Regions from separate parts of the Sphingobacterium sp. SYP-B4668 genome, predicted to be linked through region 2. Evidence: riboswitches for the same ligand, from Rfam matches in the RefSeq annotation. Region 2 holds a riboswitch; each other region holds the start of a gene.

Region 1 (3,283 bases), 1.8 Mb from region 2:
TCTACACCACCTTAGAAACTCGAAAAGACCATCTGCCCATCTTTAAAATTCCTTCCCATTACTTCAATGGCTTTTTAACCGTAATATTTGGTGGATCAACGGGAATAGAGGTGTCTACCGTAGTAGCCACTGCTACCGTCGGAAATATCGTCTATAAAAAGGGGAAAATAGCCTTTGCTTATAAAAATGAACTAATTTGCGCAGGTGTGGCGGCTGGAGTCGCCACGTTGTTTGGCAGCCCTATTGCAGGTTGGTTGTTTGCCATTGAGGTGATTGCTCGCCGAGTCAGCAGACCTATATTAATCAGCTGCACGAGTTCGGTACTAATGGCCACCCTTTTTGGATATTTTATAGCGGGTCAAAAACTATTACCTTTCACCGTTCAAACCTGGCATTGGACTGCTTTACCTTATGTGATAGGTCTCAGTCTATTGGCCGCAATATTGGCTTTATACTTCACCAAAATTGTTATCCATATCAAAAAAGTATTTAATGGTATCGAGAACAATTTTATCCGGGTAAATCTTGGAGCTTTATCTTTGGGCCTTATGATTTTTGCTTTTCCGTATTTGTATGGAGATAGCTATCACGGCTTACAACAAGTAATTGAACAGGGGCTAAAAGAGACCCTATCCATTCCTTTTGGTATTACACTTTTATTATTGGTCATTCTAAAACCCTTGGCAGCCTCACTTACATTGGGCGCAGGAGGAGATGGAGGTGTATTCGCCCCTAGTATAGTCGCAGGAGCCTTTCTTGGCATTTTATTCGCACTAGTGTGCAATGCTTATTTGGGCACCGAGCTGATCGTACTCAACTTTGCGCTCTTTGGAGCCGCAGCAACACTGTCAGCAGCCATACATGCGCCATTGACATCAATTTTTCTCATCTGCAGTATCGCGCCAGGAGGATATATCTTATTCATACCATTGGCCATCGTCAGTATAATCGCTAAATACTTGGTCAAATGGATGTACCCTTATAACGTATACACCTATAAAGAACCTAAATTGGTCTAAGCTGCGGCAAACACTTTTCCGCACTACACACCTTTCCAAAGACTAACAGACCGCTCTAATACGACTTTAAGGATTGATATAAAGCTTAGTTATAGGTTTTTGGGATATTTTTTTACCTTATTTATTTGCGAAACTAAAAATCAAAAGATATATTTGTAAGGTCTTCGAGAAAGACACCTAATCACAACCTCTCTTTATCGTAGGGTTTTGATTTATAAAGAAGTGGCGAGAGACTGGCTCAATGACCCACTGGCAACCTTCAAAAAAAGTTTGAAAAGGTGCCAAATCCTGTCCAAAGCGATGTTGCTTTGGAGAATATAAATAAAAAAAGCTATGATCATTACAATTACATTTAACAAGTACACATCAACAAGAATATCCGCTAAGCAGGATACCAAAAATGCATCATTGCGTTCCGTGGAGCCCCACACCCGAATGCGAATGTCTGCTATGATGTGCTGTTAAGGAAATACCCTTATCACCCCCATTATAGTACTATGCCTTGCTCCCTATAAGAAGGAGTATCGAACATATCCATTTATCAACAACAAATTAATAAAACTTAAAGCTAGAGAACATGTCAGAAAATACAAACCTCAAATTCGAAACCTTACAAGTACATGCAGGTCAAGTCGTAGATCCGACTACAGGAGCCCGTGCGGTGCCTATCTATCAAACTACTTCATATGTATTTGAAAATGCAGAACACGGCGCTAACCTATTCGCACTTAAACAGTTTGGAAATATCTACACACGAATCATGAATCCCACCACTGATGTGTTTGAAAAACGAATCGCAGCATTGGAAGGTGGTGTAGCTGCAGTAGCAGTGGCGTCTGGTCAAGCTGCCCAGTTCATAGCGCTCAACAATATCATAGATGCTGGCGAAAATTTCGTTGCAGGTTCGAATCTATACGGAGGCACATATAATCAGTTCAAGGTTTCATTTAAAAGGTTAGGCATTGAAGCTAGATTTGCGAAAGACGGCGAACCGGAAAACATAGAAGCATTAATTGACGACAAGACCAAGGCCATCTATATTGAAACAATCGGAAATCCAAGTTACAATATTCCAGATTTTGAAAAAATAGCTGCAATTGCAAATAAATATGACCTTCCGCTTATCGTGGACAACACTTTCGGCGCTGGGGGCTATCTATTCAAGCCATTGGAACATGGTGCACACGTAGTTGTAGAATCTGCCACCAAATGGATCGGTGGTCACGGTACAAGCATTGGTGGAGTCATAATAGATGGTGGAAATTACAACTGGGGAAATGGAAAATTCAAACAATTTACTGAACCATCAGAAGGTTACCATGGATTGGTATTTGCCGATGTCTTTGGCGAAGGTGGCCCTTTTGGCAACATTCAATTCGCCATCAGAGCCCGCGTTGAAGGACTTAGAGACTTCGGTCCAGCATTATCTCCATTCAACTCTTTCCTCCTTCTACAAGGCCTTGAAACTTTGTCTTTGAGAGTACAACGCCATGTTGACAATGCCTTGGAGATTGCACAATGGTTGGAAGGTCATCCACAAGTAGAAAAAGTAAGCTACCCAGGCCTGAAAAGCTCGCCACATTTTACAAATGCCCAAAAATACCTGAGAAACGGATTTGGAGCAGTACTTTCATTTACTATTAAAGGAGACCCCAACAAAGCAAATGACTTTATTGACAGCTTGTCCTTGATTAGCCATCTTGCCAATGTTGGAGATACCAAATCATTAATCATACATCCATCTGCTACAACACATCAACAATTGAGTGAAGACGCACAGCGCGCCGCAGGAGTCTACCCTGGCTCATTAAGACTGGCTGTAGGAATCGAACATATTGACGACATCAAAGCTGATTTGCAACAAGCTTTCGAAAAAATAAAATAAGCAAAAGTCAGTGCTGACGAGTACAACATTACATCCATGAGTATTAAGACATATAAGCATAATGAACCATTTGTATTTGAAAATGGCAAACAGGTCACTGGCTTGGAGATTGCCTATCATACTTATGGACAGCTGAATGAAACAAAAGACAATGTAGTGTGGGTATGTCATGCACTGACCGCTAGTTCGGATGTACTGGATTGGTGGAGTGGGCTTTTTGGTGAAGACGATTTTTTCAACCCCAAAGACCACTTCATCATATGCGCCAATGTCATTGGCTCTCATTATGGGTCCACCAATCCACTTTCTATAAATGAAGCCACGAGACACCCATATTATCTTGCTTTCCCTCAATTTACTATACGGGATATTATAAAAG
Region 2 (3,283 bases):
CATTTCCAATGCTTATTTGGAACCAGACTTGGCAACAGCTGAAGCAGGAAAGGGTTACCAATTTATACGATTGGGATACTTTACCTTAGATACCAAGTCTACTACAGAAAATCTCGTCTTTAATAGAACCGTGACGCTCAAGGACTCTTGGGCAAAGGAAGTCAAAAAAGGATAAAATTTTGTCAAAAGAAAAGCCTGTTGCAACAGGCTTTTCTTTTATTCTATTAATGACTTTCCCCTTGAATGAAGAACCCTGATCAGACCAGGCGATAGCAGCGCGAAGCGTTTGTAGGTTTATGAAGCAGCTGCCTCTTTTCCCTTAAAATAACTGTTCCACAATCTTCTTGGTGGGACCAGGATTACTCATGGTATAAAAATGCAATACTGGTGCTCCAAAGTCAATCAGCTCTTTACATTGTTGAACAAGCCATTCCTGACCAACTTGACGAACATCAGCATTGGTATGACAGTCAGCAATCGCATCGCTCAATTCTTCCGGAATATCCAAATGGAAAACGCGAGGTAATGTTACCAATTGTTTTTTGGATGTTATCGGTTTCAGTCCTGGGATAATGGGCACATGTATATCATGCTCCCGGCATTTCGTCACGAATTCTTTGTATTTTTCTACATTGAAAAACATCTGGGTCACGATAAACTCGGCTCCCATCTCCACTTTCTTTTTCAAGAATTTGAAGTCTGTATTGAAATTAGGACTTTCAAAATGTTTTTCAGGATAACCTGCCACGCCTATACAGAAGTCAGTTTTTTCTGAATTGACAATATCCTCATGCAGATATTTACCGGTATTCATATCCAAGACTTGTTCGAGCAAGTCTGTGGCATAGGTGTGTCCTCCATCTGTCGGGATAAAATCAGCATCTCCTCTACGAGCATCGCCACGAAGAACCAATACGTTGTCGATACCTAAGAAATTGAGATCTATCAATGCATTTTCAGTCTCCTCTTTGGTAAAACCTCCGCAGATTAAGTGTGGCACGGCATCCACTTTATACTTATTCATGATGGCTGCACATATGGCGACTGTACCTGGTCGTTTGCGATAAGCTACCCGTTCCAAAAGTCCACCTGCATGCTCTTTATACAAGTAATCTTCTCGATGGTAGGTCACATCTATAAAAGGCGGTTTGAATTCCATGAGTTCGTCCATTGTCTTATAGATACTCTGGATACTCTGCCCCTTCGCTGGCGGCAACAATTCGAAAGAAAAAAGCGTTTTCCCTTTGGCGTTTTTAATGTGATCGACGATTTTCATCTAATAATTTTTTCTTTATCTGTTGATGAGAGCTCGAGTAAATAATGATTGTCCTATTCGCAAACATTATTTACCTCTCGGTTTCATCTAATAATTTTTTCTTTATCTGTTGATGAGAGCTCGAGTAAATAATGATTGTCCTATTCGCAAACATTATTTACCTCTCGGTTTCATCTAATAATTTTTTCTTTATCTGTTGATGAGAGCTCGAGTAAATAATGATGTCCTATTCACCAACATTATTTATCTCTCGGTTTCATCTAATAATTTTTTCTTTAACAGTGACGCAGTTATAGACATTATTGTCTACCCTACTTATCTTTTCATATGGAGACAGCATTCTCATTCCTGCAGAGCGAGTTGCCTCATTGACCTATCAGACTGAAAAACAGCTATATGCACCACAAATAGTGATGACAATAATAAAAATTAACATATGAAAGCTCGGAGAGAAAGACACCAAGGAACAGTGTTTTCGGCTTATCTTTCCCGTTGATTGGCGGGGTAGAATGTAGCACCTTGTCTTCAGACAGGTTGCTAAGGCTTCATCGGGTCTATTCCCTCTGCCTTTCTCCATAAGCGGAGCTAATATCGATAATCAAAGCGACAACTCAAAATTAAATCGTCAAAACAAGATATTATGTTTCATCACTCCTGTTGTTCAATTGCATTTCGAAGATCTTTTAGATAATAGAATACCACCAAAAGACCAGACTTTTTGTATCGATTCACAGAGGTGCCCTTAAAGGTCTCATACATCATTTGATACGCTTGATGGGCATCCCCTTCATCATAAAAGATAGCTTTCCAAGTATCGGGTACCTCCTTCCAGTCGCGAAGGACTATTCCATTTTCCTGATACACAAGTGGTGTTGGGATACCATCCATCTTATATCCGTGATAGACACCAGAATTAAGTACATGTTGTACATAGGCACATACATAATCGAGGTTGTTCAACAGCCGATCTTTGATGGCTGCTTTGGACTCCTGCTCACTAGGCGCTATCCTCCATTGATTAAGCGCATAGGAAAATTTACTTTCGCTCTCAATTGGTGTAGTTTCATCCCGTACAAAATTAAAATACAGACGCTCATTGGCGGGTACTACTTGACTGTAAATCTCATCAAAGACAGCAAAAAATTGGATACAATCTTGCCCTTGTTTCTTCGTTTCCAAAACGAGCTCGGCACCCTTCTCATCTTTTAGTCTAATCTTACGACCGTCGATTTCATAGCTTCCATGTAATAAAATATCATCCAATCCGAGAACAAATGAATAATTGTCTTTTAACGATAGAAAAGATCGGTGATAAATCTCATGGTCACATGCCACATTACACCCTACCCTCTCCTTATTATGTTTACTATCGTTAAGATATTCATTTTCCTTATAAGCGCATGTCATCTGATAATTGCCCGGAGGTAGCCTTACCGATTCATTACATGAACTCAGGAGCAACGCCAATAAGAGGATTGATAGGTATTTCATTCAATTGGTCCGATAATAAAACGTACTTCGTTTACTCGTCGTAATATAAATAGAAAAAGCTGCCTTTACAAGAGCAGCTTTTTTCTATTATTCTTGATAGAGGTCTACCAATCCATCTGGGAGGTCTACTTCTATAATTTCCTCCTCGGGGTCTATCCCAAGAATGAGATCGTCATTCAACGGAAACATAAGTTCTTTGCCATTATAATCGACAGTCGCAACGAATTGCTGAGGTAAATCCTGCACTTCGGTAATTTCGCCCAACTCGCCATGCTTTTCATCTACCACCAAAAAACCGACAAGGTCCTTCATCCGAAAATCATCGGGGTCGCGCTCAGGCATTTTATCATTGGAAAGGTATACCTTCTTCCGTACCAACGGCTGAGCTTGATCGATATGATCCACATCTTCAAGATTAAGGTAAGCGGTACTATTGGTGTGGTACTTTATTTGATCGACAAAATAGGGCACCAGCTTTTTATTGACCTCGACAAAAAGCGTATCAAAATCTAAATC
Region 3 (3,283 bases), 1.0 Mb from region 2:
GGGAGAGGTACGACGGCTTTCAGCAGCAGCTTTATTCGCCGCAAAGCGCTCTGCAGTATTTGCATCTACTTCGCCATCAGCCAAGATAGATAGGTCTTTTACTTCTGCTAATTTTTGCTTAGCAAATGCTAACCAATTTTTAACCTCAGCAGGAAGTGTTTCTTCGTTTTTCTCGCTGTCCAGGTCAAATGGAACGTGCAGTAATGACGATGACGTACCTACCCATACTCTGTCTGCGCCTAAAGCAGCTATAGCTTGTTGGAGTTTTGTTAACGATTTTTCGTAATCATTTTTCCAAATGTTACGACCTTCCACCACGCCCAAGGAGAGAGTCAATGACGCCGGTACTTTTGGTAGCACAGTGTCGAGTTGATTTTCCCCGCGAACTAAATCTAGGTGTAAAGCGTGTACTGGAAGCCCTAGCGCTAAATCTTCATTGTCCTTTAAAGCTTCAAAATATGTTGTAGCGATGAGTTTAGCATTACCTGCTGCTGCACTTAATCTTTCGAATACTGAAGTGTATAAAGCTTTTACTTTTGCATCTATGTCTAAAGCCAAATAAGGTTCATCTATCTGGATATATTTAGCACCAGCTGCGGCTAATTTCGAAAGAATTTGCTCGTAAACGGGTAATAAGTTTTCGATTAGATCGATACGGTCAAAACCTGTTTCTTTTTCTTTACCGATTAAAAGGTAAGTGATTGGACCAATGATGACCGGCTTTGTTTCAATGCCAGCTGTCTTAGCCTCGTTGTATTCGTTTAGAAACTTTTCAGAAGTTAACTTGAATGTTTGACCTTTAGTGAATTCAGGAACCATGTAATGGTAATTCGTGTCAAACCATTTTGTCATTTCAGAAGCTGTGACGTCGATTCCATCTTGTTGGAAACCCCGCGCCATAGCAAAATAAAGATCTAAGCTATAGTTGTTGTCTACTTTGCTTAATAAGGTATTGTATCGAGCTGGAATAGCACCAACTGTCAATGAAAGGTCTAATACTTGATCATAGAATGAAAAATCATTGGAAGGAATCAAATCGATGCCCGCATCTTTCTGAGTTTTCCAATTTGCTTCACGGATTTCTTTAGCTGCCTGTAATAATTCTTCCGCAGAAATCTTCTTAGCCCAATATGCCTCGTTAGCTTTCTTCAATTCGCGGAAAGGTCCCACTCTTGGGTAACCTAAGTTGTTTGTAATTAACATACTATTTCCTTATTAATTGTTATCTAAATTATTTATTGCTAAAGAGGAAGGACACCAGATGTAGTGACTTCGGCTTATCTTTCCCTCTTCCATGAAGGGGGGTAGAATTTAGCACCTTGTCAAGTGACAGGTTGCTAAGGCTTCTTCGGGTCTATTCCCTCGGCCTTTCTCTATAAGCGACGCTAATATCGGAATAAGAATTGATATTACAAAAAAGAACAGATAAAAAAGAAAAAAAGGATTGAAACTGATGGTTGAACTTCTAGGTTCCAACTCATTTTCAATCCTTTCGGTATGCCTTCTATTCTATATTAATGCGTTAGCTCACGAGCAATTTGTATCCTTTACCGTGTACATTAACAATTTCTACATTTGAATCTTGCTTGAGATATTTTCGTAATTTGCTTAGGAAAACGTCCATACTTCTACCTGTAAAATAGTTGTCGTCATGCCAGATCTTTAGTAACGCCTCCTCCCGGGTCAGGACATCATTCTTTTTGAGGCACAGGAGTCGGAGCAGCTCAGCTTCTTTTGTGGAGAGTTTTTGCTGTTGGCCTTTGTAAGAAATTTGCTGACTGGTGTAGTCAAAGAAGTAATCGCCAATTTCAAACTTGTCTGCGACTTCCTCATCTTTTTCACGGGAGCTTCTTTTTAAAAGAGCGTGTATGCGTAACAAGAGTTCTTCTACTCGAAAGGGTTTGGTGATATAATCGTCCCCACCAAGTTCAAATGCTTGAGTTTTATCCTCCATCATGCCTTTGGCGGTAGCATAAATAATCGGGACAGTGGTGTTGGTTTTACGGATGTCCTTACCAAGTGTGAACCCATCTTTTTTAGGCATCATCACATCTAGTATGCAGAGGTCGTATTCATCCTTATGAAAGGCGGTGAGCGCTTCCTCTCCATCCTGGCATAGCGTGACATCAAACTTGCTTTTTAATTCAAGATAGTCCTTTAATAATTCCCCTAAGTTTGGATCGTCTTCCGCTAATAATATTTTTTGCATAATTCGCGTATTTGTTCATTGGACAATTGCAGATGGAAATTCATCCGCGTTAGTTATAGTTTGTAACCCTTTAGCGGCAATGTTACATCAAAATGTGTGCCTTTATCTTTCTCACTTTTTACCTGTATACGTCCGTCTAATCGTTTGATTATGTCATTTACATAACTCAAGCCTAGGCCAAAACCCTTTACATTGTGAATGTTGCCTGTCGGAATGCGATAGAATTGGTCAAATATCTTTTGTTGTTGTTCTCGGGTCATGCCAATACCGTTGTCAGCAACAGAGATGACAATTGTATTTTTGTGGTTATGAGTTTTCACTACGATGTGTGGCGCATGGCGACTGTATTTGATGGCATTGTCTACCAAGTTGAATAGTACGTTGGAAAGGTGGAGTTCGTCTCCAATGACGGTATCTTCCTTCGCTTCTAAATATACTTCTAACGTACCTTTTGATTTCTGAAGCTGTAAATTCATACTGTCCAGTACAGCATTAGTGAGTTCATTTATACGCACGTCGATGCGGTCAATTTTAAGGTTTTCTTTTTCTAATCTAGCGATGTTGAGCACTCGTTCGATATGGTCACCTAATCTGATATTTTCGTCATATATGATATTTGCAAGTCTATTTACCCTTTTTTGGTCGGTTATGATTTCGGGGTCACGTAGCGATTCGCTCGCAATCATGATAGTCGCAACAGGCGTCTTAAATTCGTGCGTCATGTTGTTGATGAAGTCAGTTTTCATCTCTGATATTTTCTTTTGTCGATAAATAGTGGTCAGCGTATAGGCAAAACAACCAATCAAAAGAACTAATAATGCGCCCATTGGAAAGAAAAGATAGCCCATGTTGTCCATGATGATATTCTTTTTATTTGGAAAAGAAATAGTCAGCTTTCCAGGTGCATTTCCGAGATCTCCTTGAAATAATAAGGTGGAATAGCTATTGTGTTTTTGGGGTTTGTCTAATTCCCCTAATGTATTGATGTTGTATATGAGATTGTTGTTCTCCCTGACTTCAATATTGAATTCTGATGTAATATCCCGATTCAATAATTCTTTGGAAATTTCGCGC

Evidence for each region. Region 2 has a riboswitch for S-adenosylmethionine ahead of OQ289_RS20590 (methylenetetrahydrofolate reductase). Riboswitches for the same ligand answer to the same signal wherever they lie in the genome.
Region 1: it holds a riboswitch for S-adenosylmethionine, as region 2 does, so the genes downstream of both, OQ289_RS06200 (O-acetylhomoserine aminocarboxypropyltransferase/cysteine synthase family protein) here and OQ289_RS20590 (methylenetetrahydrofolate reductase) in region 2, are expected to answer to the same signal.
Region 3: it holds a riboswitch for S-adenosylmethionine, as region 2 does, so the genes downstream of both, metE (5-methyltetrahydropteroyltriglutamate--homocysteine S-methyltransferase) here and OQ289_RS20590 (methylenetetrahydrofolate reductase) in region 2, are expected to answer to the same signal.

Annotation. Positions count from the first base shown of each region.
Region 1 is NZ_CP115483.1:1,430,568-1,433,850, reverse strand. It holds gene OQ289_RS06205 (chloride channel protein) at 1-1,019, shown strand, start outside; SAM riboswitch class I at 1,229-1,343, shown strand; gene OQ289_RS06200 (O-acetylhomoserine aminocarboxypropyltransferase/cysteine synthase family protein) at 1,597-2,904, shown strand; gene OQ289_RS06195 (homoserine O-acetyltransferase family protein) at 2,941-3,283, shown strand, end outside.
Region 2 is NZ_CP115483.1:5,050,676-5,053,958, forward strand. It holds gene OQ289_RS20585 (glutamine--tRNA ligase/YqeY domain fusion protein) at 1-175, shown strand, start outside; gene OQ289_RS20590 (methylenetetrahydrofolate reductase) at 320-1,276, opposite strand; SAM riboswitch class I at 1,754-1,858, opposite strand; gene OQ289_RS20595 (hypothetical protein) at 1,925-2,767, opposite strand; gene rimM (ribosome maturation factor RimM) at 2,855-3,283, opposite strand, start outside.
Region 3 is NZ_CP115483.1:667,479-670,761, forward strand. It holds gene metE (5-methyltetrahydropteroyltriglutamate--homocysteine S-methyltransferase) at 1-1,203, opposite strand, end outside; SAM riboswitch class I at 1,275-1,382, opposite strand; gene OQ289_RS02820 (response regulator transcription factor) at 1,523-2,209, opposite strand; gene OQ289_RS02825 (sensor histidine kinase) at 2,263-3,283, opposite strand, start outside.